DNA from 4 places in the Enterobacter nematophilus genome. Region 1 is predicted to be linked to each of the others. Evidence: predicted binding sites of a transcription regulator. Region 1 holds the regulator's gene; each other region holds the start of a gene.
What was found. Region 1 encodes CRP, which controls carbon source genes, mostly activating them, when cyclic AMP is high. Its sites were predicted from a motif close to ATGTGANNNNNNTCACAT; they were not measured.
Positions count from the first base shown of each region.

Region 2: OSH03_RS06875 (YfcZ/YiiS family protein) is a predicted target of CRP. The motif match lies at 2,851-2,868, and genes of this name have one in related genera.
Region 3: aaeR (HTH-type transcriptional activator AaeR) is a predicted target of CRP. The motif match lies at 3,716-3,733, and genes of this name have one in related genera.
Region 4: mlc (sugar metabolism global transcriptional regulator Mlc) is a predicted target of CRP. The motif match lies at 2,770-2,787, and genes of this name have one in related genera.

Region 1 covers NZ_JAPKNE010000008.1:20,303-28,136, forward strand. Annotated here, with positions in the region: gene OSH03_RS17975 (hydrolase) at 102-1,124, shown strand; gene OSH03_RS17980 (YheU family protein) at 1,121-1,339, shown strand; gene OSH03_RS17985 (phosphoribulokinase) at 1,370-2,239, shown strand; gene OSH03_RS17990 (OsmC family protein) at 2,306-2,710, opposite strand; gene crp (cAMP-activated global transcriptional regulator CRP) at 3,022-3,654, shown strand; gene OSH03_RS18000 (YccS/YhfK family putative transporter) at 3,712-5,799, shown strand; gene argD (bifunctional acetylornithine/succinyldiaminopimelate transaminase) at 5,796-7,016, opposite strand; gene pabA (aminodeoxychorismate synthase component 2) at 7,103-7,666, opposite strand; gene OSH03_RS18015 (putative adenosine monophosphate-protein transferase Fic) at 7,697-7,834, opposite strand, start outside.
Region 2 covers NZ_JAPKNE010000002.1:21,705-29,538, forward strand. Annotated here, with positions in the region: gene OSH03_RS06860 (formate/nitrite transporter family protein) at 1-208, opposite strand, end outside; gene mlaA (phospholipid-binding lipoprotein MlaA) at 524-1,276, shown strand; gene fadL (long-chain fatty acid transporter FadL) at 1,321-2,601, opposite strand; gene OSH03_RS06875 (YfcZ/YiiS family protein) at 2,974-3,258, shown strand; gene fadI (acetyl-CoA C-acyltransferase FadI) at 3,496-4,806, shown strand; gene fadJ (fatty acid oxidation complex subunit alpha FadJ) at 4,806-6,953, shown strand; gene sixA (phosphohistidine phosphatase SixA) at 7,163-7,648, shown strand; gene smrB (endonuclease SmrB) at 7,695-7,834, opposite strand, start outside.
Region 3 covers NZ_JAPKNE010000003.1:33,473-41,306, forward strand. Annotated here, with positions in the region: gene yhdP (AsmA2 domain-containing protein YhdP) at 1-1,130, shown strand, start outside; gene tldD (metalloprotease TldD) at 1,215-2,660, shown strand; gene aaeR (HTH-type transcriptional activator AaeR) at 2,772-3,698, opposite strand; gene aaeX (p-hydroxybenzoic acid efflux pump operon protein AaeX) at 3,878-4,081, shown strand; gene aaeA (p-hydroxybenzoic acid efflux pump subunit AaeA) at 4,089-5,021, shown strand; gene aaeB (p-hydroxybenzoic acid efflux pump subunit AaeB) at 5,027-6,994, shown strand; gene OSH03_RS09900 (NAD-dependent succinate-semialdehyde dehydrogenase) at 7,084-7,834, shown strand, end outside.
Region 4 covers NZ_JAPKNE010000001.1:465,356-473,189, reverse strand. Annotated here, with positions in the region: gene OSH03_RS02175 (APC family permease) at 1-402, shown strand, start outside; gene OSH03_RS02170 (MFS transporter) at 473-1,726, opposite strand; gene OSH03_RS02165 (LysR family transcriptional regulator) at 1,848-2,744, shown strand; gene mlc (sugar metabolism global transcriptional regulator Mlc) at 2,875-4,095, shown strand; gene bioD (dethiobiotin synthase) at 4,226-4,921, shown strand; gene clcB (voltage-gated ClC-type chloride channel ClcB) at 4,856-6,166, opposite strand; gene osmV (osmoprotectant ABC transporter ATP-binding protein OsmV) at 6,268-7,416, opposite strand; gene osmW (osmoprotectant ABC transporter permease OsmW) at 7,416-7,834, opposite strand, start outside.

The DNA.
Region 1 (7,834 bases):
ATATTTGTGATCGGGATCAGTTCATGGTTCGGAAAACCAGGCTAAACGGGGTACAATTCGGAAGGTATAGTAAATTTCTGACAAGAATCAGCATCGCCCTTATGACCCAAATCATTCCCTCAGACTTCGACTTTGCGGCCGAAGACAGCACCGAGTTCGTGCCCATGCGCGGCGTGGCTAACCCCCACCTGCAAACCATGCTGCCGCGCCTGATTCGCCGCAAGGTGCAGTTCACTCCGCACTGGCAGCGGCTGGATTTGCCGGACGGTGATTTTCTGGATCTCGCCTGGAGCGAAGATCCCGAACAGGCGCGCCATAAACCCCGCCTGGTGGTGTTTCACGGTCTGGAAGGCAGTCTGCACAGCCCCTATGCACATGGGTTAATCCAGGCGGCAAAAGCGCGCGGCTGGCTCGGCGTGGTGATGCACTTTCGAGGATGCAGCGGTGAGCCGAATCGCCAGAAACGCATCTATCACTCGGGTGAAACCGAAGATGGCACCTGGTTCTTGCACTGGCTGCGGGATAATTTCGGCACCGTGCCGACGGCGGCGGTGGGCTATTCGCTCGGCGGAAATATGCTGGCCTGCCTGCTGGCCAAAGAGGGCGACAGCGTACCGCTGAATGCCGCCGTCATTGTCTCCGCACCGTTTATGCTGGAGCAGTGCAGCTACCACATGGAAAAAGGCTTTTCTCGCGTCTATCAGCGCTATCTGCTCAACCTGCTGAAAGCCAACGCGGCGCGCAAGCTGAAGGCCTATCCGGATACCCTGCCGGTAAGCCTGCGCCAGCTGAAAAAGGTGCGCCGCATCCGCGAGTTTGACGATCTGATCACCGCCAAAATTCACGGCTTCGCCGATGCTATCGACTATTACCGACAGTGCAGCGCTATGCCGCTGCTCAGCAAAATCACGCAGCCGACGCTGATTATTCACGCTAAAGATGACCCGTTCATGGATCATCATTCTATTCCCGCACAGGAATTCCTGCCTGACAACGTTCACTACCAGCTGACCGAACATGGCGGCCACGTGGGTTTCATCGGCGGCACGCTGCGCAGGCCGAAAATGTGGCTGGAAGCGCGAATTCCTGACTGGCTTACTCCTTATCTGGACGGTGCAAAATGATCATTCCCTGGCAGGATCTGGCTCCCGAAACGCTCGATAATCTGATTGAAAGCTTTGTATTACGCGAAGGCACCGATTATGGTGAACATGAGCGTTCGCTTGAGCAAAAGGTCAACGATGTAAAACGCCAGCTGAAAAGCGGCGACGTGGTGCTGGTGTGGTCAGAACTGCATGAGACGGTCAATATCATGCCCCGCAACGCGTTTCACGGCTGATCTTCCAACCTTTTCAGTCAGGGAGTTGCTATGTCTGCCAGACATCCCATTATTGCCGTTACGGGCTCGAGTGGTGCGGGAACCACCACCACCAGCCTCGCTTTTCGCAAGATTTTCGCCCAGCTGAATCTCCGTTCGGCGGAGGTCGAAGGCGACAGCTTTCACCGCTATACGCGGCCTGAGATGGACATGGCGATCCGCAAGGCGCGCGATCTGGGTAAACACATCAGCTACTTCGGCCCGGAAGCCAATGATTTCGGCCTTCTGGAGCAAACCTTCCGCGAATACGGGCAGAGCGGTACCGGGCAGTCCCGCAAATATCTGCACACCTACGATGAAGCCGTACCGTGGAACCAGGTGCCGGGCACCTTTACCCCCTGGCAACCGCTGCCGGAACCCACCGACGTGCTGTTTTATGAAGGACTGCACGGCGGCGTGGTCACGCCTCAGCACGACGTGGCGCGCCATGTGGATCTGCTGGTCGGTGTGGTGCCGATCGTTAACCTGGAGTGGATCCAGAAGCTGACGCGTGACATGAGCGAGCGCGGCCATTCGCGCGAGGCGGTGATGGACTCGGTAGTGCGCTCCATGGAAGACTACATCAATTACCTCACGCCGCAGTTCTCCCGAACCCACATTAACTTCCAGCGCGTGCCGACGGTGGACACCTCCAATCCGTTCGCGGCGAAAAGCATCCCGTCGCTGGATGAGAGCTTTGTGGTGATCCACTTCCGCAATCTTGACGGCATTGATTACCCCTGGCTGCTGGCGATGCTGCAGGGCTCATTTATTTCGCACATGAATACGTTAGTGGTGCCGGGCGGAAAAATGGGGCTGGCGATGGAGCTCATCATGACGCCGCTGGTTCAGCGACTGATGGAAGGGAAGCAGATTCCGTAAACATGTTCCCTCTCCCCGTGGGAGAGGGTTAGGATGAGGGCATCAACACGCACGATGCCCCATGAATCACGCCTCGATCACTTCATACGAATGGGTGATTTTTACCGCTTTCTCCAGCATTAACGCCACAGAGCAGTATTTCTCGGCAGAGAGATCCACCGCGCGTGAAACCGCCGCGTCTTTCAGCGCTTTCCCGGTAACAACAAAGTGCAGATTAATGTGGGTGAACAGGCGCGGCGCCTCTTCGCGACGTTCTGAGGTGAGTTTAACCTCGCAATCCGTCACGTCATGACGACCTTTTTGCAGAATCGACACCACGTCGATCGCGCTGCATCCACCTGCCGCCATCAGCACCATTTCCATTGGGCTCGGCGCTTTATCGCCGGAGTTACCATCCATCAAAATCTGGTGTCCTGACGCGGACTCGCCCAGGAACGTTAAACCTTCAACCCACTTCACGCGCGCTTGCATATTCATTAACTCCAACGTTGCATTTTTGGTGACAGATTACGCGTGCGTTACATTTCTCGCAATGGAAGGCGACCTGCATCATGCTGAAGCGAGACACCAGGAGACACGCGGCGAAAGCTATGCTAAAACACTCAGGATGCTACAGTAATACATTGACGTTACACATGTATGCAGAGGACATCAAACTTTACTGGCTGCGAAACGTTACGACAGCCGACTTCCCAGGGTATGGGTAAGAATTCGATTGCAACCCCAGAGTCCGGATGCATCTGATGACTCTGGTGACAGCTTATAACAGAGGATAACAGCGCATGGTGCTTGGCAAACCGCAAACAGACCCGACTCTCGAATGGTTCTTGTCTCATTGCCACATTCATAAGTACCCATCGAAGAGCACGCTGATTCACCAGGGTGAAAAAGCGGAAACGTTGTATTACATCGTCAAAGGCTCGGTGGCAGTGCTGATCAAAGATGAGGAAGGCAAAGAGATGATCCTTTCTTATCTGAACCAGGGCGATTTTATCGGTGAACTGGGCCTGTTTGAAGAAGGCCAGGAACGTAGCGCCTGGGTTCGTGCAAAGACAGCATGTGAAGTGGCTGAAATTTCTTATAAGAAATTCCGTCAACTGATTCAGGTAAACCCTGACATCCTGATGCGTCTTTCTTCCCAGATGGCGCGCCGTCTGCAGGTGACGTCAGAGAAAGTGGGTAACCTCGCCTTCCTGGACGTGACCGGCCGCATCGCGCAGACCCTGCTGAACCTGGCGAAACAGCCAGACGCGATGACCCACCCGGACGGCATGCAAATTAAAATTACCCGTCAGGAAATTGGTCAGATCGTCGGTTGCTCCCGCGAAACCGTGGGCCGTATCCTGAAAATGCTGGAAGATCAAAACCTGATCTCCGCCCACGGTAAAACCATCGTGGTTTACGGAACCCGTTAATCCTGCTCAAACGGCGTGCCATCGCGAGGTGTCACGCCGTTTTTGTCTCTTTTCCCCATGTGGCGCAGGCTGATATATCACCCGGAAGTTAACTACGCACTGCGACAAACGCTGGTGTTGTGTCTTCCCGTGGCCGTGGGCCTGATCCTGGGACATCTTCAGCAGGGCTTGCTGTTTTCCCTCGTGCCCGCCTGCTGCAACATTGCCGGTCTGGATACGCCCCATAAACGCTTTTTCAAACGCCTGATAATTGGCGGTTCGCTGTTTGCAGGCTGTAGCCTCGCGGTGCAGCTTCTGCTGGCTCGCGATATTCCCCTGCCGCTGATCCTGACCGTGCTGGCGATGACCCTCGGCGTCACCGCCGAAATCAGTTCGCTCCATGCCCGTCTGCTTCCCGCGTCACTCATTGCGGCCATCTTCACCCTGAGCCTCGCCGGGAATATGCCCGTGTGGGAGCCGCTGCTGATCTACGCCCTCGGCACGCTGTGGTACGGGCTGTTTAACTGGTTCTGGTTCTGGCTGTGGCGGGAGCAGCCGCTGCGCGAATCGCTGAGCCTGCTCTACGTGCAGCTTGCGGATTACTGCGAAGCCAAATACACCCTGCTCACCCAGCATACCGATCCGGAAAAATCCTTACCGCCGCTGCTGACGCGCCAGCAAAAGGTGGTGGATCTGATAAGCCAGTGCTATCAGCAGCTGCATATGCTCGCCGCCAACAAGAACCACGAATATAAACGGCTGCTGCGCACCTTCCAGGTGGGGCTGGACCTTCAGGAGCATATCTCCGTTAGCCTTCACCACCCGCAGGAGGTGCAAAAGCTGGTTGAGCGCAGCCATGCCGAAGCGGTGATCCGCTGGAACGCGCAGACCGTCTCCGCGCGCCTGCGGGTGCTGGCCGATGATATTCTCTACCACCGTTACCCCACGCGCTTTAACATGGACAAACAGCTCGGCGCGCTGGAGAAAATTGCCCGCCAGCACCCGGATAACCCGGTCGGCCAGTTCGCTGCCTGGCACTTCAGCCGCATCGCCCGCGTGCTGCGCACCCAGCGACCGCTTTATCCCCGTGACCTGATGGCGGATAAACAAAAACGTCTGCCGCTGCTGCCGGCGCTGAGAAGCTACCTGTCTCTGAAATCTTCCGCCCTGCGCAACGCCGCAAGAATTAGCGTCATGCTCAGTATCGCCAGCCTGATGGGCATAGCGCTCCACCTGCCGAAACCGTACTGGATCTTAATGACCGTGCTGTTTGTTACCCAGAACGGCTATGGCGCCACGCGAGTGCGCATTCTGCACCGGGCAGGCGGCACGATGGCGGGGCTGATCATTGCGGGCGTGACGCTGCACTTTCACGTGCCAGAGGGCTATACCCTGGCAGGCATGCTGGCGATCACCCTGGTAAGCTATCTCATCATTCGCAAAAACTACGGCTGGGCGATGGTGGGCTTTACGGTGACGGCGGTATACACCCTGCAGCTGCTTACGCTTAACGGCGAACAGTTCATCGTTGCCCGGCTGATCGACACGCTGATTGGCTGCCTGATCGCCTTTGGCGGGATGGTCTGGCTGTGGCCGCAGTGGCAGAGCGGGCTGCTGAGGCAGAACGCCCACGACGCGCTGGAAGCCGATCAGCAGGCCATTCGTCTGATCCTGAGCGACGATCCGCAGCCTTCCCCGCTTGCTTACGAACGTATGAAGGTCAACCAGGCGCATAACGCCCTGTTCAACTCGCTGAATCAGGCGATGCAGGAGCCGGGCTTTAACTCACACTATCTTGCAGACATGAAGCTGTGGGTGACGCACAGCCAGTTTATCGTCGAGCACATTAACGCCATGACGACGCTGGCGCGCGAGCACACGATGCTGACGCCGGATCTGGCGCAGCGCTATTTGCAGTCCTGTGAAATTGCCCTGCAGAGGTGTCAGCAGCGTCTGGAGTATGACGCGCCGGGCGAGTCGGGCGACTCGAACATTCTGGAAGCACCGGAGACGCTGACCCACGGGCCGATGAGCACCCTGGAGCAGCATTTGCAGCGCGTGCTGGGGCATCTGAACACCATGCACACCATTTCGTCGGTGGCATGGCGTCAGCGCCCGCATCACGGCATTTGGTTAACGCGGCGGTTAAAGCGAACCGAGTATTAGCCTTGAACGATCTTCGCGACCGCCGCGGCAAAGCGGGCTAACCCGTCTTCAATATCTTTCTCTTCCACCACCAGCGACGGCGCAAAGCGCATCACGTCCGGCCCAGCGTTGAGCACCATGACGCCTTCGTGGGCGGCAGCGTGCAGGAAATCGCGCGCGCGGCCTTTGTACTGCGGCTTCAGCTCCGCACCAATCAGCAGCCCCATGCCGCGGATCTCGCTGAAGACGTCGTACTTATCGTTAATCTGCTGGAGATGCTTCACAAACAGCTCGCGCTTCGCGCTTACACCGTTTAGCACCTCAGGGGTGTTGATGATGTCGAACGCGGCACCTGCCACGGCGCTCGCCAGCGGATTACCGCCGTAGGTGGAGCCGTGAGACCCGACGTGGAACGCGGAGGCAATCTCCTGCGTCGTCAGTACCGCACTCACCGGGAAACCGCCGCCGAGCGCTTTGGCGCTGGTCAGAATATCCGGCGTCACGCCGTAGTGCATGTAGGCAAACAGCTCTCCGGTACGCCCCATCCCGCACTGCACCTCATCAAACACCAGCAGCGCCTTATGCTCGTCGCACAGTTCGCGCAGCCCTTTCAGGAATTCCGGGGTTGCTGCGGTCACGCCGCCTTCGCCCTGAATCGGCTCCACCACGACCGCGCAGGTGTGGTCGTCCATCACCGCTTTCACCGCGTGCAGATCGTTAAACGGCACGTGGACGATGTCGGCCGGTTTTGGGCCAAAGCCGTCGGAATACTTCGGCTGGCCGCCAACGGAGACGGTAAAGAAAGAGCGTCCGTGGAAGGCGTTATGGAAGGCGATGATTTTAGTTTTGTACGGGCTATGGCGCGTGGTGGCGTAGTAGCGCGCCAGCTTGAAGGCGGTTTCGTTCGCTTCGGTGCCGGAGTTCATAAACAGCACGCGCTCGGCAAAGGTGGCATCAATGATCTTACGGCCCAGGCGCAGCGCGGGTTCGTTGGTGAATACGTTGCTGGTGTGCCACAGGGTTTCGCCCTGGGTTTTCAGCGCCTCCACCAGCGCAGGATGGCAGTGACCCAGCGCCGTGACCGCAATACCGCCCGCGAAATCCACGTACTCCTTGCCCTGCTGATCCCAGACGCGGCTGCCTTTCCCCTTCATCGGGATAAACTCAGCCGGTGCATAAATCGGCAGAATCACTTCATCGAATGTCGCGCGGGTAATTGCTGGTTGTTCAGTTGCCATGTCATGCCCATCCATTTTATGTCACATTGATTGTGAAAATATAATCACAAAATATGCATAAAAAATCACAACAAGGCAACAGATATTCAGCGATTGAGGAAATTTGCCAGCAGGGCGTGCCCCTGCTCACTGAGGATACTTTCAGGGTGGAACTGCACCCCTTCGAGATCCCACTCGCGGTGGCGAATCCCCATGATCTCCTGCGTATCGCTCCAGGCGGTCACCTCAAAGCAGTCGGGCAGCGTCGGCGGGTCAATCACCAGCGAATGGTAGCGCGTCACGGTTAACGGGTTATTCAGCCCTGTGAATACGCCCGTGCCGGTGTGGGTGACTGGTGAGGTTTTGCCGTGCATCACTTTCGCGGCACGCACGATGGTGGCCCCAAACGCCTGGGCAATGGCCTGATGGCCGAGACAGACGCCCAGGATCGGCAGCCTGCCGGCATAGTGGTGAATAACGTCCAGAGAAATGCCCGATTCCGACGGCGTACACGGCCCCGGCGAAATGACGATTTTCTGCGGAGCCAGCGTCTCGATATCGGCCAGGCTGAGTTCGTCGTTGCGGCGGACAACCACCTCTGCACCCAGTTCACAAAAGTACTGGTAAAGGTTCCAGGTGAAGGAATCGTAGTTATCAATCAGCAGAATCATGGCGGCTCCCGAAAAAAATGCCGCCCTATTCTACTCAGATTCCCGCGCTTCGCTCACTACTTTGGCAAAGATAGCGCTCAGCGCGCTCAAATCCCCCGTGGCGCCGCTTCGGTTCGCCGCCACCCACTGTTCGGGATCGATATCCCGCCAGTCCAGCGCGTAATTTGC
Region 2 (7,834 bases), on a different contig from region 1:
CCGCCGCGATAGCTGACCAGAAGAGGGCCATGGCATCGCGCTCCATCTCCTTTTCGCCGTCCTGGCGTATATGTTCGTGGATGGCCATCGCACGGGAGGGGAGGCGATCCTCATCAATCTCTATCTCCTCACCGCGCGCTTTCTCCTCGCTTTCGATTTCATGTTCCTCATTATTTTCGCCAATTTTGTCTTCATCCACTTCTTTCATATCTGCTCCCGGAGGTTGATCTTTCTTTTAAGCGTAGCGGCTTTTATCGGGATGCCTGTGGGGATGCTCTTAAATTGGCGGGAATGACAACAAAGGTGATACATCTCGTTCAAAGACATTATAAAATTGCCAGCGAAACGAATTCCAAAAGTCCGGCTATGCTGAGATCAGAGTCACGGTGATTACTGCCCGTAATTGTACTCATAGACATCGGTAAACGTGCTGTTACAATCACTTGCACGTTTTCAGACGGAGCGCCAGATGCTCCGTTACGGATGGCAATCAACGATAGCCATACTGCACAGGGAGATATTTATGAAACTTCGGCTGTCGGCGCTTGCGCTGGGCGCGACGATGCTTGTGGGCTGCGCCAGCTCCGGGGAGCAAACGGGACGCTCCGATCCTCTCGAAGGATTTAACCGTTCTATGTATAGCTTTAACTACAACGTGCTGGACCCGTACGTGGTTCGCCCGGTGGCAGTAGCATGGCGCGATTACGTTCCACAGCCCGCGCGTAACGGGTTAAGCAATTTTACCAGTAACCTGGAAGAGCCTGCGGTGATGGTCAACTATTTCCTGCAGGGCGATCCGTATCAGGGGATGGTGCACTTTACGCGCTTCTTCCTGAACTCCCTGCTGGGGATGGGCGGCTTTATCGATGTCGCAGGTATGGCAAACCCGAAACTGCAGCGTGAACAGCCGCACCGTTTCGGCAGTACGCTGGGGCATTATGGCGTCGGTTACGGCCCTTACGTTCATCTGCCGTTCTATGGCAGCTTCACCGTTCGTGATGATGGCGGCGATATGGTGGATACGCTGTATCCGGTTCTGTCGTGGCTGACCTGGCCGCTGTCGATTGGTAAATGGACGGTGGAGGGGATTGAAACCCGCGCGCAACTGCTTGATTCAGACGGCCTGCTGCGCCAGTCGTCCGATCCGTACATTATGGTGCGTGAAGCGTACTTCCAGAATCATGACTTTATCGCCAACGGCGGCAAGCTGAAGCCGGAAGATAATCCAAACGCGAAGGCTATTGAAAACGAACTCAAAGATATTGATTCGGAATAAATAAAAAAGGTGAGCAACGCTCACCTTTTTTGATCCCTGCGCGATTAGAACGCGTAGTTGAAGTTAGTACCGAACAGCCAGGCTTTACCTTCAGAGGTAAACTCGTACGGGCCTTCCTTGAAGGTCACTTTCTGACCATGCATATAAGAAACGCCCGCATCGACAGAAGCATTCTCGTTGAACGCGTAGGTTGCGCCAGCACTCACCCAGAAGCGGTCCTGATCCGGAATGGAGATGGAGCGCTTATCAGCCGGTACCGGGCTATCATCGAATGCGATGCCGGTACGGAACGTCCAGTTGTCATCCATATAATAGGTGGTACCCAACGCAATGCGATAGGCGTCGTGGAAGCTCTCGTCCTTATAGAACAGCGTTTGACCGTTGGTGCCGGTCGCTTTCAGCTCCTGGAACTGGCTCCAGCTGGTATAGGCCAGGCTATAGTGAATAGCCCACTGTGGCGCAACGCGGTTGTAACCGGAGACTTCCCACATTTCAGGCAGATGCAGCGACAGTGAGCCAGGGACAGTTTGACCGGAAGTCCCCCACGGGATAGTGGTGCCCGCGCCTGGAACCAGGTTGTTGACCGGCGCCAGGATGCCGCTCTTGTAATCGCCGTCGAAGTCAATTTTCACTTCGGAACGATAGGTCAGGCCCCAGCGGTTGTTTTTGTCCAGCTCGTACAGGATACCGGCGTTCCAGCCATAGCCCCACTCATCGCCCTTCAGGCTGGCAATTTTGTTGCTGTTTTTCGGCAGGCGAGCCGTTTGTTCACCGGAGTAACGCTCAATTTTTGCATCAGCGTAGACGGCATCAAAGCCCAGGCCGAAGCTCCAGCTGTCGTTCAGACGATAAGCACCGCTCAGGTTCAGGTTCAGCGTTGTCAGGTCTGTTTTACCGCCGTATTCGCCTGCCGGGTAGTTGTTGTTGAACTCGGTAGCAAGGCCATAGTTAGACGTGACGGATGCGCCCCAGCCAAACTGTTCATTGATTGGAGCAACGAAGTGCAGGTTAGGTACCCACGCCGTTGGCGCAATGTTATCTGCTTTCAGGCTCGCACCAGAAGGTGACGTGCCGGAAATGTTGACATCAGGATCGATATACACCGCACCAGCAGAGAAGGTCGGGCGATCGAACATCATGATTAATGCAGGGTTACGGCTTGCGTTACCAGCATCATCAGCGATTGCACCTTCCCCTGAATACGCACGGCCAAGGCCAGAGGAAGAAAATTCGTTTAGCTGAAAGCCCGCTGACCAGGCGGAAGTAGAGACGATTGCCACTGCGACTGCCAGCGCAGTCTTGTTGAACAGGGTTTTCTGGCTCATGACCATAACCTCATTGAGTTATTTTTATTCAATAATTGTTACATACCGTAACAGGAGCGCGAAGTGTAGGGTCTGAGGTATGACAGACAAATCAGACCAGTGGCCAGAGTATAGGTCCGACCAGCCTGAATGTTGCAAGTTTGTTTATTAATATTTTCAAACATGTTTCTTGAAACGAGATCTGGTTGGCAAAATTGTGACCATCGCGGCTCACTCAAAAGGGTGGTTTTTGTTTTAGATCATTTTTTAGTGTGATATCGGTCACTTATCCGATTTTGCGCCATTAACGGCTGGAGAGAGCCAGCGCTGGGGCGTAAAATATCAGCATCGTGTTTATCTCGCGCTCTGCGCGAATACAGAGGAAATTGAGCTATGAGTAAATGCAGTGCTGATGAAACCCCGGTTTGCTGCTGTATGGATGTTGGCACCATCATGGACAACACCGATTGCACCGCGTCTTACAGCCGTGTGTTCACCAACCGCGCCGAAGCCGAAGAGACGCTGGCCGCGCTGAGCAAGCGCGCGCGTGATGTGGAGTCCGATCCGTGTGAAATCAAATCTACCTTCACGGAAGTGGACGGTGGCGTGAAGCTGGATATCGACTTTGTGTTTGCCTGCGAAGCTGAAACGCTGATTTTCCAGCTGGGTCTGCGTTAATTCCTGCGGTCTGGTGCCCTCATCCCAACCCTCTCCCACGTGAGAGGGCGCAAGCACTAAAAACGGTAACCTACGGGTTACCGTTTTGCTTTTATCCTCGGCATTTTCTTTTTCTTCTCTGTGTTTTACCTCGCATTTTTATGCTTCCCTGATTGGCTGAATGTAAAAAAATGGTTAAGACTGTTATCAGGTCAGACCACTTCATGTTCATGTAAAATTTTTTCACAGGGGAAGGTTATGAGTCAGGCATTACCGCTAATCACCCGACAAGGTGACCGCATTGCCATTGTCAGCGGTCTGCGTACGCCGTTTGCGCGTCAGGCGACGGCGTTTCACGGTATACCGGCTGTCGATCTGGGGAAAATGGTAGTGGGTGAGATGCTGGCTCGCAGCGAAATTCCGCCTGAGGTCATCGAGCAGCTGGTCTTCGGCCAGGTGGTGCAGATGCCTGAAGCCCCCAACATTGCGCGGGAAATTGTTCTCGGTACCGGCATGAACGTTCATACCGATGCCTACAGCGTCAGCCGCGCGTGCGCGACCAGCTTCCAGGCGGTGGCAAACGTGGCGGAAAGTCTGATGGCGGGCACCATTCGCGCCGGGATCGCAGGCGGCGCCGATTCTTCCTCCGTACTGCCGATTGGGGTCAGTAAAAAGCTGGCCCGTATTCTGGTGGATGCCAATAAAGCCCGCACCACCGGTGCGAAGCTCAAACTCTTCTCGCGTTTACGCCTGCGCGATCTCATGCCCGTGCCGCCTGCCGTAGCGGAATACTCCACCGGCCTGCGCATGGGCGATACCGCCGAGCAGATGGCGAAAACCTACGGTATCACCCGCGAGCAGCAGGATGCGCTGGCGCATCGCTCGCATCAGCTGGCTGCGAAAGCCTGGTCGGAGGGCAAACTCACCGACGAGGTCATGACCGCCTACACGCCTCCCTATCGAGAGCCTCTTACAGAAGACAACAATATTCGTGGCACCTCGACGCTGGCGGATTACGCCAAACTGCGCCCGGCGTTTGACCGCAAACACGGCACCGTGACGGCGGCCAACAGTACGCCGCTGACCGATGGTGCTGCTGCGGTGATCCTGATGACGGAGTCGCGTGCCAAAGAGCTGGGCATCACGCCGCTGGGCTATTTGCGCAGCTATGCCTTCACCGCCATTGATGTCTGGCAGGACATGCTGTTAGGTCCGGCGTGGTCCACGCCGCTGGCGCTGGATCGCGCGGGGCTGACGCTGGCGGATTTAACCCTGATTGATATGCACGAAGCCTTTGCCGCGCAAACCCTCGCAAACGTCCAGCTGCTGGCAAGCGAGCGTTTTGCGCGCGACGTGCTGGGCCGCGCCCATGCCACCGGCGAAGTGGATCAGAGTAAATTCAACGTGCTGGGTGGTTCTATCGCCTACGGCCATCCGTTTGCAGCCACGGGCGCGCGTATGATCACCCAAACATTACACGAGCTACGCCGCCGCGGCGGCGGGTTTGGTCTCGTCACCGCCTGCGCGGCGGGCGGTCTTGGCGCAGCAATGGTTCTGGAGGCTGAATAATGGATATGCCATCTGCATTTAATCTGACGGTTCGCCTCGATAACGTCGCGATTATCACTATTGATGTGCCTGATGAAAAGATGAATACCCTGAAGGCTGAATTTGGCACTCAGGTTCGCGCCATGCTCAAGCAGATCCGCGAAAATAAAGCGATTCGTGGTCTGGTTTTTATCTCGGCCAAGCCGGACAACTTTATTGCCGGGGCCGATATCAACATGATCGCCCGAGCGAAAAGCGCCCAGGAAGCAGAAGACCTGGCGCGTCAGGGCCAGCAGGTAATGGCTGAAATCAACGCCCTGCCGGTCCCGGTTATTGCCGCGATCCACGGTGCCTGCCTGGGGGGCGGGCTGGAGCTGGCCCTGGCCTGTCACAGCCGTATCTGCACCGACGATGCGAAAACCGTTTTAGGGTTGCCGGAAGTGCAGCTAGGCCTGCTGCCGGGATCGGGTGGAACACAGCGTCTGCCGCGTCTGGTTGGGGTTAGCACTGCCCTGGAGATGATCTTAACCGGCAAGCAGCTACGCCCCCGTCAGGCGCTGAAAGTGGGGTTGGTTGACGACGTCGTTCCGCACACCATTTTACTGGACGCTGCCGTTGAACTGGCGCTGAAGGGACGTCAGACAAAACGTCCTCTCCCCGTGCGCGAGCGCGTGCTGGCAGGGCCACTGGGGCGCGCGCTCCTGTTCAACATGGTGGGCAAAAAAACCGAGCAAAAAACCAAAGGCAACTACCCGGCGGCAAAGCGCATTCTGGAAGTGATTGAAACAGGGTTGTCGCAGGGAAGCAGCAGCGGCTATGCCGCTGAAGCTAAAGCTTTTGGCGAACTGGCGATGACGCCGCAGTCGCAGGCGCTGCGCAGCATCTTCTTCGCCAGTACTGAGGTGAAAAAAGACCCGGGCAGCGAGGCAGAGCCTGCTCCGCTGCGCGCCGTTGGCGTGCTGGGCGGTGGGCTGATGGGCGGCGGCATCGCGTTTGTTACCGCCAGCAAAGGCAAATTGCCCGTGCGTATCAAAGACATCAACGCGAAGGGCATCAACCACGCGCTGCAGTACAGCTGGCAGAACCTTGATCGGAAGGTCAAACGCCGCCATATCAAGGCAAGCGAGCGTGATAAAACCCTGGCGACGATCTCCGGCACGACGGATTACAGCGGTTTTGCGCACCGGGATCTGGTGATTGAAGCCGTATTTGAAGACCTGGCGCTTAAGCAGCAGATGGTGGCTGACGTGGAGCAGCACTGCGCGCCGCACACCATTTTCGCCTCAAACACCTCGTCTTTACCAATTGGCGATATCGCGGCGAAAGCTGCTCGTCCGGAGCAGGTCATTGGTCTGCACTTTTTCAGTCCTGTCGAAAAAATGCCGCTGGTGGAGGTGATTCCGCACGCCACGACCAGCCCGCAGACCATCGCCACCGTGGTGAAGCTGGCGAAAAAACAGGGTAAAACCCCGATTGTGGTCGCGGACAAGGCTGGCTTCTACGTCAACCGTATTCTGGCACCCTATATCAACGAAGCGATGCGGCTGCTGACGGAAGGGGAGAAAATCGAGCATGTCGACGAGGCGCTCGTAAAGTTTGGCTTCCCGGTCGGCCCAATCCAACTTTTGGATGAGGTGGGAATAGACACCGGCACTAAAATTATACCTGTGCTGGAAGCCGCATATGGCGATCGTTTTACCCCGCCTGCAAACATTGTTTCTGCAATTTTGAAGGACGATCGCAAAGGCAGAAAAAATGAACGCGGTTTCTATCTTTACGGCGCGAAAGGGCGTAAAAGCAAGAAACAGGTCGACCCTTCGGTTTATGGGCTTATTTCGGCCACCGGTCAGGGAAAACTGTCTGCCGTTCAGTGCGCTGAACGTTGCGTCATGATGATGCTCAATGAAGCGGCGCGCTGCTTTGGTGAACAGGTGATCAAAAGCGCGCGCGACGGCGACATCGGCGCGGTATTTGGTATTGGTTTCCCGCCGTTCCTTGGCGGCCCGTTCCGTTACATGGACACTCTCGGCGCGGGTGAAGTGGTTGCCATTCTGCAACGTCTGGCCTCGCAATACGGTCCGCGGTTTACACCGTGTGACGAATTATTGCAGATGGCGGAGCGGGGCCAGACATTCTGGCCTGCAAGGGAAACTGATTTCGTAAACTGAAGTCAAAGAAGGGTAAATCCTGAGGTGAATGAACCTGTTCTGGCGATTTTGTAAACAGAGATTGACTATACTTACGCCATTGAGGTAAAAAACAGCGTTTCATTCACCGAATGGATCAGGCACAATGCCCGGCCATCGGGTTTTCTACCTCAGAGCATTAATCGCGGGTAGTTAACGCCGGTGATTCTGGTTAACAAAAGCGGTGCAATATGCAAGTTTTTATCATGCGTCACGGCGACGCGGCACTCGATGCCGCCAGTGACTCAGTACGTCCTTTAACCGTCTGTGGCTGTGACGAATCCCGTCAAATGGCGACGTGGCTTAAAGGTCAAAAAGTGGACATTGAACGCGTTCTGGTGAGTCCGTTCCTGCGTGCAGAACAGACGCTGGACGTGGTAGGGGAGTGTATGAACCTGCCATCCAGCGTGGACGTTCTCCCTGAGCTGACGCCATGCGGCGATGTCGGTCTTGTCAGCGCTTACCTTCAGGCGCTGTGCAATGAAGGTGTCGCTTCCGCACTGGTCATTTCCCACCTGCCGCTGGTCGGCTATCTGGTATCTGAGCTGTGCCCGGGCGAAACGCCGCCAATGTTCACCACTTCCGCCATTGCCAACGTCACTCTCGACGAAACCGGCAAAGGGGTCTTCAACTGGCAAATGAGCCCGTGCAACCTGAAGATGGCAAAAGCTATCTGACGTGACGTGTGACAGGGCGGGGTACTACGTATTACCCGCCCTTCTGTCAGGGCAACTCTGGCGGCTGCCACTCCTCAACTTCAATCAACACCAGCAATGCGGCATCTCCGCCGTACTCTTTCGGTGCCTGATGAAACGCCATCACGTGCGGGTGCTGAGCCAGCCACAGCGGCGTCTGTTGCTTCA
Region 3 (7,834 bases), on a different contig from region 1:
AAGGCGTTGGGCAAAACGTTGATGAAGCCGCCCAGTTCCCGCAGATCATTACCGTACGCACGCCGTCGCTGATGCTGGGCGGACAGCAGTGGAACAACCTGAGCATTGTCTCCCAGCCAACCGCTAACGGCTCAAAAGTGGAGGCTCAGGGCCGGGAGATCAACGGCACGCTGACCATGCGCAATAATGCGCCGTGGCAGGCAGCGATCCGCTATCTCTACTACAACCCGGCCGCCGCGAGTAAAGATAAACCGGCGAATACATCCCCACTGAGTAATACCACCCGCGTCGATTTTAGCGGCTGGCCCGATCTGCAGCTGCGCTGCGCGGAGTGCTGGCTGTGGGGGCAAAAGTACGGCCGTATCGACGGTGATTTTGCCATTCAGGGGAATACGCTTAAGCTCTCCGGCGGGTTGATCGATACCGGCTTTGGCCGCATGACGGCGGGCGGGGAATGGGTGAACAAGCCGGGCGAGCAGCGCACGTCCCTGAAGGGCGACATTAAAGGCAACAAGCTGGATGCGGCGGCCAACTTCTTTGGCATCAGCACGCCGCTGCGCGGCTCCTCGTTTAACGTTAATTACGATCTTCACTGGCGCGCCGCGCCGTGGACGCCGGACGAAGCGTCTCTGAACGGTATTCTGAAAACCCACTTTGGCAAAGGTGAAATCGCCGACGTCAGCACGGGGCGCGCCGGGCAGATCCTGCGCCTGCTGAGTTTTGATGCGCTGCTGCGCAAGCTGCGCTTCGATTTCAGCGACACCTTCAGCGAAGGTTTCTACTATGACTCCATCCGCAGTACGGCGTGGATCAAGGACGGCGTTCTGCATACGGACGACACGCTGGTGGATGGGCTGGAAGCGGACATCGCCATGAAAGGCTCTGTCAACCTCGTGCGTCGCGAGCTGGATATGGAAGCCGTGGTGGCGCCGGAAATTTCCGCAAGCGTGGGCGTGGCGGCGGCCTTTGTGGTGAACCCGATTGTCGGTGCGGCGGTGTTTGCCGCCAGTAAAGTGCTGGGGCCGCTGTGGAGCAAGGTCTCCATTCTGCGCTACCGCATTACCGGCCCGGTGGATAAACCGCAGATTAACGAGGTGCTGCGCCAGCCGCGCAAAGATGCACAGCAATGATTTGACGTGGGCTGGTAATTGCCTCACTCTCAATAAATACGATCTTTATACCGCCACGGGCGGCAACGAACGAGTAGCAATACGATGAGTCTGAACCTGGTAAGTGAACATTTGCTCGCAGCGAACGGCCTGAGCCATCAGGACCTGTTCTCCATTCTTGGTCAACTGACCGAACGCCGTCTCGACTACGGCGATCTCTATTTCCAGTCGAGCTATCACGAATCCTGGGTTTTAGAAGACAGCATCATCAAAGATGGCTCATATAACATCGACCAGGGCGTCGGCGTGCGCGCCATCAGCGGCGAAAAAACCGGTTTTGCCTATGCCGACCAGATTAGCCTGGCCGCGCTTGAGCAGAGCGCTCAGGCCGCGCGTACCATTGTGCGCGATACCGGCGACGGTCGCGTGAAAACCCTGGGTGAAGTGCAGCACTCCGCGCTTTATACCAGCATCGACCCGCTGCAGAGCATGACCCGCGAAGAGAAGCTGGACATTCTGCGCCGCGTGGACAAAGTGGCGCGCGCCGCCGACAAACGCGTGCAGGAAGTTTCCGCCAGCCTGAGCGGTGTGTATGAACTGATTCTGGTGGCGGCAACGGACGGTACGCTGGCGGCCGATGTACGTCCGCTGGTGCGTCTCTCCATCAGCGTGCAGGTCGATGACAACGGCAAACGCGAGCGCGGCTCAAGCGGCGGCGGCGGTCGTTTCGGCTATGACTGGTTCCTGGGCGACGTTGACGGCGAAGCGCGCGCTGACGCGTGGGCTAAAGAAGCCGTGCGCATGGCGCTGGTGAATCTTAATGCTGTTGCGGCGCCGGCCGGGACATTCCCGGTGGTGCTGGGCGCAGGCTGGCCGGGCGTGCTGCTGCACGAAGCGGTGGGCCACGGTCTGGAAGGCGATTTTAACCGTCGCGGGACGTCCGTATTCAGCGGCCAGATGGGTCAGCTCGTCTCCTCTGAGCTGTGCACCGTAGTGGATGATGGCACTATGCCTGACCGCCGCGGCTCAATTTCTATCGACGATGAAGGTACGCCAGGCCAGTACAACGTGCTGATCGAAAACGGCGTGCTGAAAGGCTACATGCAGGACAAACTCAACGCGCGCCTGATGGGCGTAGCGCCGACGGGTAACGGCCGTCGTGAATCCTACGCGCACCTGCCGATGCCGCGCATGACCAACACCTATATGCTGCCGGGCAAATCCACGCCGCAGGAGATTATCGAATCCGTGGATTACGGTATCTTTGCGCCAAACTTTGGCGGCGGCCAGGTGGACATCACCTCCGGTAAGTTTGTTTTCTCCACCTCAGAAGCGTATCTGATCGAGAAAGGCAAAGTGACCAAAGCGGTGAAGGGTGCAACCCTCATTGGCTCCGGCATTGAAGCCATGCAGCAGATTTCCATGGTCGGTAACGATCTGAAGCTGGATAACGGCGTGGGTGTTTGCGGTAAAGAAGGCCAGAGCCTGCCGGTTGGCGTGGGTCAGCCAACGCTGAAGGTTGATAACCTGACGGTGGGCGGCACGGCGTAATTTTTCCTCCCCCCCTCACCCTAACCCTCTCCCCAACGGGGAGAGGGGACTGCCCCGTGCGGTCTTTTCCCCCTCGCCCCTTTGGGGAGAGGGCCGGGGTGAGGGAAAAGCCTACTCTTTCCTTCTCCCCCGCATCCCCTGAAACAGCTCCGCCACGTCCACAAAATAGTCCGTCAGATAGTTAATACACACCTGCACCTTCAGCGGCAGCTTGTCCTTTTCGGTATACAGGGCGTAGACCGGGCGCGGATCGGACTGGTAGCGCGGGAAGAGGATCTCCAGCACGCCGCTGTTGATCTCATTGATCACCCACATCAGCGGCACGTAGGCGATCCCGGCGCCGGCCACCAGCCAGCGGGAGATGGTCATCGGATCGTTGGTGACGAACCGGCCTTCTGGCAGAAGCCTGGTGGAGATCCCTTCCGGGGCTATCAGTTCAAACTCATTATCGGGGCGGACGCTGTACTCCAGCCACGAGTGGTTAGCGAGATCGGCAGGTTTCTCCGGCACGCCGTACTGTGCCAGATAGCTCTTCGAGGCGCAGACCACCATCGGCATGCTGCCCAGCCTGCGCGAGAACAGGCTGGAATCCTGCAATGCGCCAACGCGGATCACCACGTCTAATCCATCGGCAATCAGGTCCGGCGCAGGAATGCCCGTCACCAGATTGACGGTAAGCCCAGGGTACTCTTTCAGCATGTCCGCCGTCATGGCAGCGAGAACATTTTGTGCCATAGTTGAAGAACACCCTATGCGCAGGGTGCCGATCGGCGTGTTGTTAAAGGCATAAAGCTGTTCGTGAACATCCTGCACTTCATGCAGCATGCGGCGACAGCCCTGATAGTAAATTTTACCGGCTTCCGTCAGCCCGATGCTGCGGGTGCTGCGGTTGAGCAGCTTAACCTGAAGCTCATCTTCCAGTTTGGACACCGTCTGGCTGATGGATGAGACGCTCATCTGAAGCTGGCGCGCGGCGGCGGTAAAGGAGCCGAGTTCAACCACTTTGGCGAAGACGGACATGCGTTTTAAACGTTCCATTGTTCACTCTGGCTTAAAAGTGATTTAGATCACATATGATAGATAACAGCATAACAGTTACGTTAATATATTATTAATTACATAACGGCTGCACCATTCTCGCCCTGCGTTTCTTGCTCTCCTGCGATGGCGTGCGCTTAAAAATTCTGAAGCCTGCACTCTCTCTTATCAAGGTCAACATGAGTCTGTTTCCCGTTATCGTGGTGTTCGGTCTGTCGTTCCCACCGATATTTTTCGAGCTTCTTTTATCACTGGCGATCTTCTGGCTGGTGCGCAAGGTGCTGGTCCCGACCGGGATCTACGATTTCGTCTGGCACCCTGCATTGTTCAATACCGCGCTGTATTGCTGCCTGTTTTACCTGATATCGCGCATGTTTGTCTGAGGTTGATGTGAAAACGCTAACAAGAAAAATCTCCCGCACCGCCATTACCATGGCGCTGGTTATCCTCGCGTTCATCGCTATTTTTCGCGCCTGGGTTTATTACACCGAATCACCGTGGACGCGTGACGCGCGCTTCAGCGCCGATGTGGTGGCTATTGCCCCCGACGTGGCCGGCCTTATCACGGCGGTTAACGTTCACGATAACCAGCTGGTGAAGAAAGATCAGGTCCTGTTTACCATCGACCAGCCTCGCTATCAGAAGGCGCTGGAGGAAGCAGAAGCAGACGTAGCCTATTACCAGGCGCTGGCCGCGGAGAAACGCCGTGAGGCTGGCCGCCGCAACCAGCTGGGCGTTCAGGCCATGTCCCGTGAAGAGATTGACCAGTCCAACAACGTGCTGCAAACCGTGCTGCACCAGCTGGCGAAAGCGCAGGCAACTCGCGATCTGGCGAAGCTCGACCTGGAGCGTACCGTGATCCGCGCGCCAGCCGATGGCTGGGTGACCAACCTCAACGTCTATGCCGGGGAATTCATTACCCGCGGCTCAACTGCCGTGGCGCTGGTTAAACAAAACTCCTTCTACGTGCTCGCCTATATGGAAGAGACCAAGCTGGAGGGCGTCCGTCCGGGTTATCGCGCAGAAGTCACGCCGCTTGGCAGCAACCGCGTCTTTAAAGGTACCGTTGACAGCGTCGCCGCAGGGGTAACCAACTCCAGCAGCTCTAACGATGCCAAAGGGATGGCGACGGTGGATTCTAACCTGGAGTGGGTGCGTCTGGCGCAGCGCGTGCCGGTACGTATTCATCTCGATGAGCAGCAGGGCAACCTGTGGCCAGCGGGTACCACGGCGACGGTGGTGATCACCGGAGAAAAAGACCGGGATGCCAGCCAGGACTCCCTCTTCCGTAAAATTGCCCATCGCCTGCGCGAGTTTGGTTAATCGCCATGGGTATCTTTTCCATCGCCAGCCAGCACATTCGCTTCGCCGTGAAGCTGGCGTGCGCCATCGTGCTTGCGCTGTTCGTTGGCTTCCACTTCCAGCTTGAAACCCCTCGCTGGGCGGTGCTCACCGCTGCGATTGTCGCAGCGGGCCCAGCCTTCGCCGCGGGCGGGGAACCCTACTCTGGCGCGATCCGCTATCGCGGGATGCTGCGTATCATCGGGACCTTTATCGGCTGCTTCGCGGCGCTGACCATTATTATTCTGATGATCCGCACGCCGCTGCTGATGCTCATGGTCTGCTGCATCTGGGCGGGTTTCTGCACCTGGATCTCGTCTCTGGTGAAAGTCGAGAACTCCTACGCCTGGGGGCTGGCGGGCTATACCGCGCTGATCATTGTCATCACCATCCAAAGCGAACCGCTTCTCGCGCCGCAGTTTGCCGTGGAGCGCTGCAGCGAAATTGTGATTGGTATTGTCTGCGCGATCGTGGCTGATCTGCTTTTCTCTCCGCGCTCGATCAAGCAAGAGGTGGATCGCGAGCTGGACGCGCTGATCGTTGCCCAGTACCAGCTGATGCAGCTGTGCATTAAACACGGCGACAGCGAAGAGGTGGATAAAGCCTGGAGCGGGCTGGTACGCCGTACGCAGGCCCTGGAAGGGATGCGCAGCAACCTCAATATGGAGTCGTCGCGCTGGGCGCGGGCGAATCGTCGCCTTAAAGCCCTCAATACCGTCTCCTTAACGCTGATTACCCAGGCGTGCGAAACCTATCTCATCCAGAACACCCGCCCGGAAGCGGTCACCGATACGTTCCGCGAGCTGTTTGCCGAGCCGGTAGAGACCGTGCAGGACGTGCATAAGCAGCTTAAGCGCATGCGCCGGGTGATTGCCTGGACCGGGGAGCGCGACACGCCGGTAACCATCTATACCTGGGTTGGCGCCGCGACGCGCTATCTGCTGCTGAAGCGCGGTGTAATCAGTAACACCAAAATCAGCGCGGCGGAAGAAGAGGTGCTCCAGGGCGAAGTGGTGATCAAGGCGGAATCAGCCGAGCGCCATCACGCGATGGTCAACTTCTGGCGTACCACGCTTGCCTGCATGCTCGGCACGCTGTTCTGGCTGTGGACGGGCTGGACGTCCGGCAGCGGCGCGATGGTAATGATTGCCGTCGTGACCGCGCTGGCGATGCGTCTGCCTAACCCGCGCATGGTCGCCATTGATTTCCTCTACGGCACCATCGCCGCGCTGCCGATTGGCGCGCTCTATTTCCTGGTCATCATCCCGTCGACGCAGCAGAGCATGCTGCTGCTCTGTATTAGCCTGGCGGTGATGGCGTTCTTTATCGGCATTGAAGTGCAAAAGCGCCGCCTGGGATCGCTGGGGGCGCTGGCGAGTACGATTAACATCATCGTGCTGGATAACCCGATGACCTTCCACTTCAGCCAGTTCCTCGACAGCGCGCTGGGTCAGCTGGTGGGCTGTTTCCTGGCGATGATGGTGATTCTGCTGGTGCGCGATAACTCGCAGGCGCGCACGGGGCGCGTGCTGTTGAACCAGTTTGTATCGGCTGCCGTGTCGTCGATGACCACCAATACCGCGCGTCGTAAAGAGAACCACCTGCCCGCGCTCTATCAGCAGCTGTTTTTACTGCTGAACAAGTTCCCGGGCGACGTTGCGAAGTTCCGCCTGGCGTTAACCATGATCATCGCGCACCAGCGTCTGCGTAACGCGCCGGTGCCGATCAACGACGATCTCTCGGCCTTCCACCGTCAGCTGCGTCGTACCGCCGACCATGTGCTTTCCGCCAGCAGTGACGACAAACGCCGTCGTTACTTTACCCAACTGCTTGAAGAACTGGATATTTATCAGGAAAAACTCAAGCACTGGCAAGCGCCGCCACAGGTGACCGAGCCGGTAGGTCGGCTGGTGTTTATGCTGCATCGCTACCAGAATGCCCTCACGGATAACTGACTGAAGTAAAAAAACCGACGCCAAAAGCGCCGGTTTTTTTGTGGCTATACTTATTCCAGCACGTACTTACATTCAGGAAGGGAGGACACATGACGACTCAGGCGCTTCAGGACAACACCCTTTTTCAGACCGGCTATCTGGTTGACGGCATCTGGAAAACGCTGGACACAACGTTTGATGTGCTGAACCCCGCGACCGGTGAGGTCATCGCCAAAGTGGCGAAAGCGGGTAAAGCGCAAACCGAAGAAGCGATCGCAGCGGCCACCAAAGCCTTCCCGGCATGGCGTGCCAAAACCGCGAAAGAGCGTTCGGCCATTCTTTACCGCTGGTACGAACTGATTATTGAAAATAAAAGCTGGCTCGGGCGGTTAATGACTACCGAGCAGGGCAAGCCTCTGAAAGAGGCGGAAGGGGAAGTGGAGTATGCCGCCAGCTTTATCCAGTGGTTTGCCGAAGAGGCCAAGCGCGCGAACGGTGAAATTATTCCGCCGATCAAGCCCGGCTCGCGCATTCTGGCGACCCGTGAACCCATCGGCGTCGTCGCGGCCATCACGCCGTGGAATTTCCCGATGGCGATGCTCACCCGCAAGTTAGGCCCGGCGCTGGCAGCCGGGTGTACCGGGGTGATCAAACCTGCCAATAACACGCCGCTCAGCGCCTTTGCGCTGCTGACGCTGGCAAAACAGGCGGGCGTGCCCGACGGTGTGCTCAACGCGGTGGCCGGAAATACCCATGAAATCAGCGACGCGATCATGGCCAGCCACGACGTGCGTAAAATCTCCTTTACCGGTTCGACCTCCGTCGGCAAAACGCTGGTGCGCAACGCCGCAGAAACCATGA
Region 4 (7,834 bases), on a different contig from region 1:
GGCTACGTGCATCCGAAGTGGCGCACGCCGGCCCTGAACGTCATTATGGTAGGGATAGTGGCGCTGTCGGCCCTGTACTTTGATCTCGTGACCGCGACGGCGCTGATCAACTTTGGCGCGCTGGTGGCGTTTACGTTTGTTAATCTCTCGGTGTACAACCATTTCTGGCGGCGTAAAGGGCTGAACAAAACGTGGAAAGATCGGCTCCACTATTTCCTGCTGCCCCTCATTGGTGCCGCAACGGTCGGCGTGCTGTGGATAAACCTCGAAGCGACGTCCCTGACGCTTGGCCTCATCTGGGCGGCACTGGGGGTTCTTTACCTGGCATGGCTAACGCGCCGCTTCCGAAAACCGCCTCCGCAGTTTGAAGCCGGTAAGATAGAGCAGGCCTGGGATTCCTGAACGTGAAACGGCACCAGTACGCTGGTGCCGTTTATCGGGATCGCTCGTCTTACCGGGCATCAGTCCCTTACTATCTCAGACGCTTATGAAGACTTGCTCCCACCAGCAGCGCCGCGCACAGCATCAGCGCGATAAACCCGCTCACGCCGTTCCAGCCGTAGTGATGCCAGAACACGCCGCCCAGCGTCCCGGCGATGCTTGAGCCCAGATAATAGCTAAACAGATACAGCGACGATGCCTGTCCTTTGGCGCGACGCGCGCGCGGGCCAATCCAGCTGCTGGCGACCGAGTGAGCGGCGAAGAACCCTGCGGAGAAGAGCAGCATCCCGGCAAAGATAAGCCACAGGGAAGAGAAGAGCGTCAGCAGCAGGCCGAGCAGCATCACCGCGGTAAAAACCAGCATCACCGGCCCGCGGCCAAAGCGCGCCGTCATCGCTCCGGCTTTCGGCGAGCTCCACGTGCCGGTGAGATAGGCCACGGAAAGCAAACCCACAACGGCCTGATTCAGATGCCACGGCGAGAGCATCAGCCGGTAGCCAATATAGTTAAACAGCGTCACGAAGGAACCCATCAGCAGGAATCCCATCAGAAACAGTCGCGGTAAACCTTTGTCGCGCCAGTGCAGGCGGAAGTTGATAAACAACGTTTTCGGGCGCAGAGAGGTCGGGCGAAAATGGCGCGACTCCGGCAGGATTTTCCAGAACATCAGGGCCGATGCCAGCGCAAAGCACCCGATCACCGCCAGCGCAATGCGCCAGCTGAAGAAGTCCGTAAACACCCCGCTCAGCAGACGCCCGCTCATGCCGCCAATCGAGTTCCCGCTGATGTACAGCCCCATCGAAAAGGCAACGAAGCTCGGGTGGATCTCCTCGCTGAGATAGGTCATCCCGACTGCCGCCACGCCGCTGAGCGATAGCCCGATCAGCGCGCGCATCACCAAAATGCCGTGCCAGCTGGTCATCATCGTGGAGAGTAACGTACAGACCGAGGCCAGCATCAGGGCGGTTACCATCACCGGTTTACGGCCAATGGCGTCGGATAGCGGACCGGTAAAAAGCAGGCCAATTGCCAGCATCCCGGTTGAAATGGAAAGCGAAACGCTGCTGCTGGCGGGCGATACGCCGAACTCGTGGGAGAGCACGGGCAGGATCGGCTGAACGCAGTAGAGCAGGGCAAACGTTGCCAGACCGGCGGAAAAGAGCGCCAGGGTGACGCGCATAAACTGGGGGGTACCGCGTTTGATGAACTGAACCGGCTGCGATGCTACAGGCAAATCATTAATATCTCTGGCCGGATCGATATCAATGGTAGATGTACGACTCACACAGTTTCCTTGCTTAAACATCCCCGTGATTTCTGGTGACGGGTATGACCACACGTTCAGGGTAGGAAAATGTAAATATTCTGTCTAATATATTAATAATCTCAAATGATACTTTAAAAATATGAATATCGAGCTGCGTCATCTTCGCTACTTTGTCGCCGTCTCCGAGGAGCTGCATTTTGGCCGCGCGGCGGCGCGGCTGAATATTTCTCAGCCGCCCTTAAGCCAGCAGATTCAAATCCTCGAGCAGCAGGTCGGGGCGCGTCTTCTGGCCCGCACCAACCGCAGCGTGAGCCTAACGGCGGCGGGTAAGCAGTTTCTGATCGACAGCCGGCAAATCCTGAGCATGGTCGACGACGCCGCTGCCCGGGCGGAACGGCTCTATCTTGGGGAAGCCGGAGAGCTGCGGATCGGGTTTACCTCGTCCGCGCCGTTTATCAGCGCCGTCTCGCAGACGCTATCGTCATTCCGCCGTCATTTTCCGGACGTGCATATTCAGACGCGCGAAATTAATACCCGCGAGCAGATTGCGCCGCTGAACGAAGGCGCGCTCGATCTGGGGCTGATGCGTAATACCCAGCTGCCGGACACCCTGGCGTGGGAGGTGATCCTGCGCGAACCGCTGATGGCCATGATCCCGAACGACCACCCGCTGGCGTCGTGTCCGGCGGTTTCGCTGGCAGAGCTGGCAAAAGAGCCGTTTGTCTTTTTTGACCCGCAGGTCGGGACGGGCTTGTATGACGATATTCTGGGGCTGATGCGCCGCTACGATCTTGCCCCGGTCATCACCCAGGAGGTGGGAGAGGCGATGACCATTATCGGCCTGGTCGCCGCCGGGCTTGGGGTGTCGATACTCCCGGCCTCCTTTAAGCGGGTACAGCTGCGCGAAATGCGCTGGGTGGCCATTGCCGAGGAGGATGCCGTTTCGGAGATGTGGCTGGTGTGGTCAAAACATCGCGAACAGAGTCATGCTGCGCAGCGCTTCAAACAGCGGTTAATCCAGGCCTCCGCGGTCTGATATTTCCCGGGAAAAACGGGTAAAAATGTGCGGTAAATCACATGGCTAAGTAAATATTTGACGACACCCATGGAAGTGCTTCACCATAGCCAAAAGTTTATTTCGAAGCTCGAAAATAAGGGAGTACGAGGTGGTTGCTGATAGTCAGCCAGGGCATATTGATCAGATTAAGCAGACCAACGCTGGCGCGGTGTATCGCCTGATTGATCAGCTTGGTCCGGTTTCGCGTATCGATCTGTCGCGCCTGGCACAGCTGGCACCCGCCAGTATCACCAAAATTGTCCGCGAAATGCTGGAAGCGCACCTGGTCCAGGAGACGGAAATTCAGGAGCCGGGCAGCCGTGGTCGTCCGGCGGTTGGCCTGGTGGTCGAGACCGAAGCCTGGCACTACCTCTCGCTGCGCATCAGCCGCGGAGAGATCTTCCTTGCGCTGCGCGACCTCAGCAGCAAGCTGGTGGTGGAAGACCGGCTTGAGCTGCCGCTCAACGCCGAGGAACCGCTTCTTGATGCGATTGTCTCCCATATCGATCGCTTCTTTATCCGCCATCAGCAGCGGCTTGAACGCTTAACGGCGATTGCCATCACCATGCCCGGCATTATTGATACCGAAAATGGTATTGTTCACCGCATGCCGTTTTACGACGATGTTAAAGAGATGCCCCTGGGCGAAGTGCTGGAAAACCATACCGGCGTGCCGGTCTATATTCAGCACGACATCAGCGCCTGGACGATGGCGGAAGCGCTGTTTGGCGCGTCGCGCGGTGCCCGGGACGTGATTCAGGTGGTCATCGATCATAACGTCGGGGCGGGGGTGATCACCGACGGACGGCTCCTCCACGCCGGAAGCAGCAGCCTGGTGGAAATTGGCCACACCCAGGTCGACCCGTACGGTAAGCGCTGCTACTGCGGGAACCATGGCTGTCTGGAGACGATCGCCAGCGTGGAAAGCGTGCTCGAACTGGCGCAGGTGAGGCTCAGCCAGTCCATGAGCTCCTCGCTTCACGGCCAGCCCTTAACGGTGGATTCCCTCTGCGCCGCCGCGCGTCAGGGGGATCTGCTGGCGAAGGACATTATTACCGGAGTGGGAAATAACGTAGGCCGCATTCTGGCGATTATGGTGAACCTCTTCAATCCGCAAAAAATCCTGATTGGCTCACCGCTCAGCCAGGCGGCGGAGATCCTTTTCCCGGCGATTACGGCCTGTATTCAGCAGCAGTCGCTCCCCGCCTACAGCAGAAATATTGCGGTAGAAAGTACCCAGTTTTCCAACCAGGGCACGATGGCCGGCGCGGCGCTGGTCAAAGATGCCATGTACAACGGCTCGCTGCTTATCCGCCTGTTGCAGGGTTAACTCTTTTCCGCAGATGTAAGAAAAATTGCGCTATCTCAAGCCGGGTAGCGCACGCATCCCGTAGACTTCCTCCACTGAATTATTTACCTGGTTGATATTTTCGAAGCATACCCAAGAGGTGGAGTGAGTCATGCTTAAGCGTTTCTTTGTTACTGGTACAGATACCTCTGTCGGCAAGACCGTTGTATCCCGCGCATTGCTGCAGGCTCTGGCAGCAAGCGGTAAACGCGTCGCAGGGTACAAACCGGTCGCAAAAGGGAGTAAAGAGACGCCAGAGGGATTGCGAAATAAAGACGCCCTGGTGCTGCAAAGCGTCTCGTCGCTGGAACTGCCTTATCACGCGGTCAATCCTATTGCGTTAAGCGAAGAGGAGAGCAGCGTGGCGCACAGCGGCCCGATCAATTACCCCCTGTTGTCCGACGGCCTGGCGAACCTGAGCGAGCAGGTCGATCACGTGGTGGTCGAAGGGACGGGCGGCTGGCGCAGCCTGATGAATGATTTGCGCCCGCTGTCTGAATGGGTCGTGCAGGAGCAGCTGCCGGTAGTGATGGTGGTGGGTATCCAGGAAGGGTGCATCAACCACGCGCTGCTGACGGCGCAGGCGATTGCCAATGACGGCCTGCCGCTGGTTGGCTGGGTGGCAAACCGCATTAATCCGGGCCTCGCGCACTACGCTGAAATCATCGACGTGCTGAGCACCAAGCTGCCCGGCCCGCTGGTGGGCGAGCTGCCTTATCTGCCTCGCGCCGAGCAGCGCGAGCTAGCGCAGTACATCGATCTCTCTGCCCTCGGTGGCGTGTTGACCGTAGATCGAGTCGTGGCGTAACGTTCGCGACAGTACGGACGCCATCACGCAGGCGACCAGTAAACCGGGCAGTAAAAAATACTGCCCGGTCATTTCACAGACCATCAGCGCCGACATAATGGGCGCATGCGTGGTCGCGGCGAGCAGCGTTGCCATCCCGGCCAGCCCCAGCAGCATCGCCGTCTCAGAACCCGGCAGCCACAGCGCGAAAAGCTGCGCGAACAGCATCCCCGTAGCCATACCGACAAACAGCGTAGGCGTAAACACCCCTCCCGGCGCCCCCGAACCGCTGCTTGCCAGCACCGCCAGCAATTTACAGATAAACACCCCGGCAATCACCGAGAGCAGCGGCGGGGCGAGAAGAAAAGCCTGAACCACGCTGTAGCCGTTCCCCCACACCTTCGGCGTCAGAAGAGAAAGCAGCCCGACGATCGAGCCGCCGAGCGCCAGCTGCCACGGCGGCGAAAGCTTAAGGCGCAGAAAAAGCCCGTGGCTGAACGCCATTAGCCACATCAGCAGCGGTCCGCAGAGGCCTGCCAGCAGGCCCATTGCGACCAGCAGAGCATAATCTGTCGCGGTGAGGATGCCGCTCAGATGGACCTCGTAGAGCGTACCGGCACCCGGTGCCAGGAGTTTTGTGGTGAGAAGCGCGACCACCGCCGCAATCACCACGGGGCCGAGCGAGGCTAGCATTAGCGTGCCAAACAGAATCTCAGCGATGAACAGGCTGCCGGCCAGGGGAGCATGGTAGGCGCTGGCCATCCCGGCGGCGGCGCCACAGGCGATCCAGAGCTTCCATTCGGATTTGGGCGTAAAACGACGGGCGAAAAAGGAGGCGGCGAGGGCGGCAAGCAGGATCATGGCTCCTTCGCGACCGATGGCGCTTCCGCTGGCAACGACCAGCAGCGAAGCAAGGGATTTAACGAGGCTGGCGCAGTAGTCAAACTGACCGTCGCCGGTCTCCAGCGCTTCCATATAATCGGTCGGCGCGTGGGGACGCTGGGCGGTCAGGCGCTGCCATCCCCAGAGCAGCAATCCGGCAGCTAGCCCTCCAAGAGCAGGCGTTAGCGCGCGTCGCCAGGGAGAGAGCGACGCGGCGGCATTCACCAGGCTGCCGCTGTCGTTGCTCAGAAGCAGCCACTCCAGCAGGTACATGCTGTGGCGGAACACCGCAACGGCCAGCGCGGCGAGCACGCCGGTAATGGTGGCAATCAGCAGCCGGCGAAACATCGCGCGGATGTCGGGGTAAACGTGAAGACGTTGCATGGGTCGCAATTAAACGGGGACGATACAATATTGTGGCGGGAAATCGCGGGGTTAGCAAAAGGTATGCGTGCGAAAAAGCCGGGCGATGCCCGGCCGGAAAATTAACTGTCGCTGTGAATATTCAGCGCCCGGCGCGTACGCCCTGAGCTCAGGTATTCGGCAATATAGTCCTGCGAAATTTCGCCGTTGTAGCGCCCGTCCTCGTCCACGATCGGCATCCAGCTTGTGTTACTCTCATACAGACGGGAAAGCACCACGCGCAGGTTGTCCTCGGCCTTGCCGGTCATGCGGAACGGATGCAGGATGTCGGCGCAGGTACCGCTGGCGTTGCGCGCTTCGCGACGCTTCACAAAGCCCAGCGGCTTGCCGTGCTCGTCAACCACGGTAATCGCCCGAATATCGTTATCGTCCATGGTGGCAAACGCGTCAGGAAGCGGGGTAGAGCCTCGCACCGTAATGGTTGGCTGCTGGTCGGTGACGTCGCCCGCGGAGACCAGCAGCAGGCGCTTCAGCGTGCGGTCCTGACCGACAAACGAGCCGACAAACTCGTTCGCCGGTTTCGCCAGCAGTTCATCCGGGCTGGCGCACTGGACGATTTTTCCCTGACGGAATACCGCAATGCGGTCGCCGAGCTTCAGGGCTTCGTCGATATCGTGGCTCACCAGCATGACGGTTTTTTTCAGCTTGCGCTGCATCTCCAGGAACTGGTTCTGGATCACCTCACGGTTGATCGGGTCTACCGCGCCGAACGGTTCATCCATCAGCAGCACCGGGGGATCCGCCGCCAGGGCGCGGATGACGCCAATACGCTGCTGCTGGCCGCCGGACATCTCGCGCGGATAGCGGTGGAGGAACTTGTGCGGATCCATCGCCACCATATCCATCAGCTCTGCGGCGCGGGCTTTGCACCGCGCTTTATCCCAGCCCAGCATGCGCGGCACGACGGTGATGTTCTCTTCAATGGTCATGTTCGGGAACAGGCCAATCTGCTGGATCACATAGCCAATGTTGCGGCGCAGGGTCACGGTGTCCATCCCGCTGGTGTCCTCGCCGTTAATCAGGATGTTCCCGCTGCTTGGGGTGATGAGGCGGTTAATCATCTTTAGAGTGGTGGTTTTCCCGCAGCCGGACGGGCCGAGCAGGACGCACATTTCCCCTTCAGGCACGTTCAGGTTGACGTTGTCGACGGCCTTAAAGGTCTGGCCGTGCTTCTGTGAAAATTGTTTGGTGAGGTTTTCCAGTTTTATCATCATCGAATCCCCTTTGGAGTCAGAACTACCTGCAGACGGTGCAGCAGCCAGTCGAGCACAATCGCTAAAAGACATATCATCAGCGCGCCCGCAATCAGCATACGAATATCGCTTCCGCCGATGCCGTTAAGCAGCAGCAGGCCAAGCCCGCCCGCGCCTATCACGGCGGCGATTGCCATCACGCCGATGTTCATTACCACGGCGGTGCGGATCCCGCCGAAAATCACCGGCAGCGCCATCGGAATTTCCACCCAGCGCAGACGCTGCCAGAACGTCATACCGATGCCGCGTCCGGCTTCACGCAGGCCCGGCGGCAGGCTGTCCAGCGCCGTGTGGGTGTTACGCACGATCGGCAGCAGCGAGTAGAGAAACACCGCCGTTATAGCGGGCAGGGCGCCAATCCCCTGACCGATCAGCG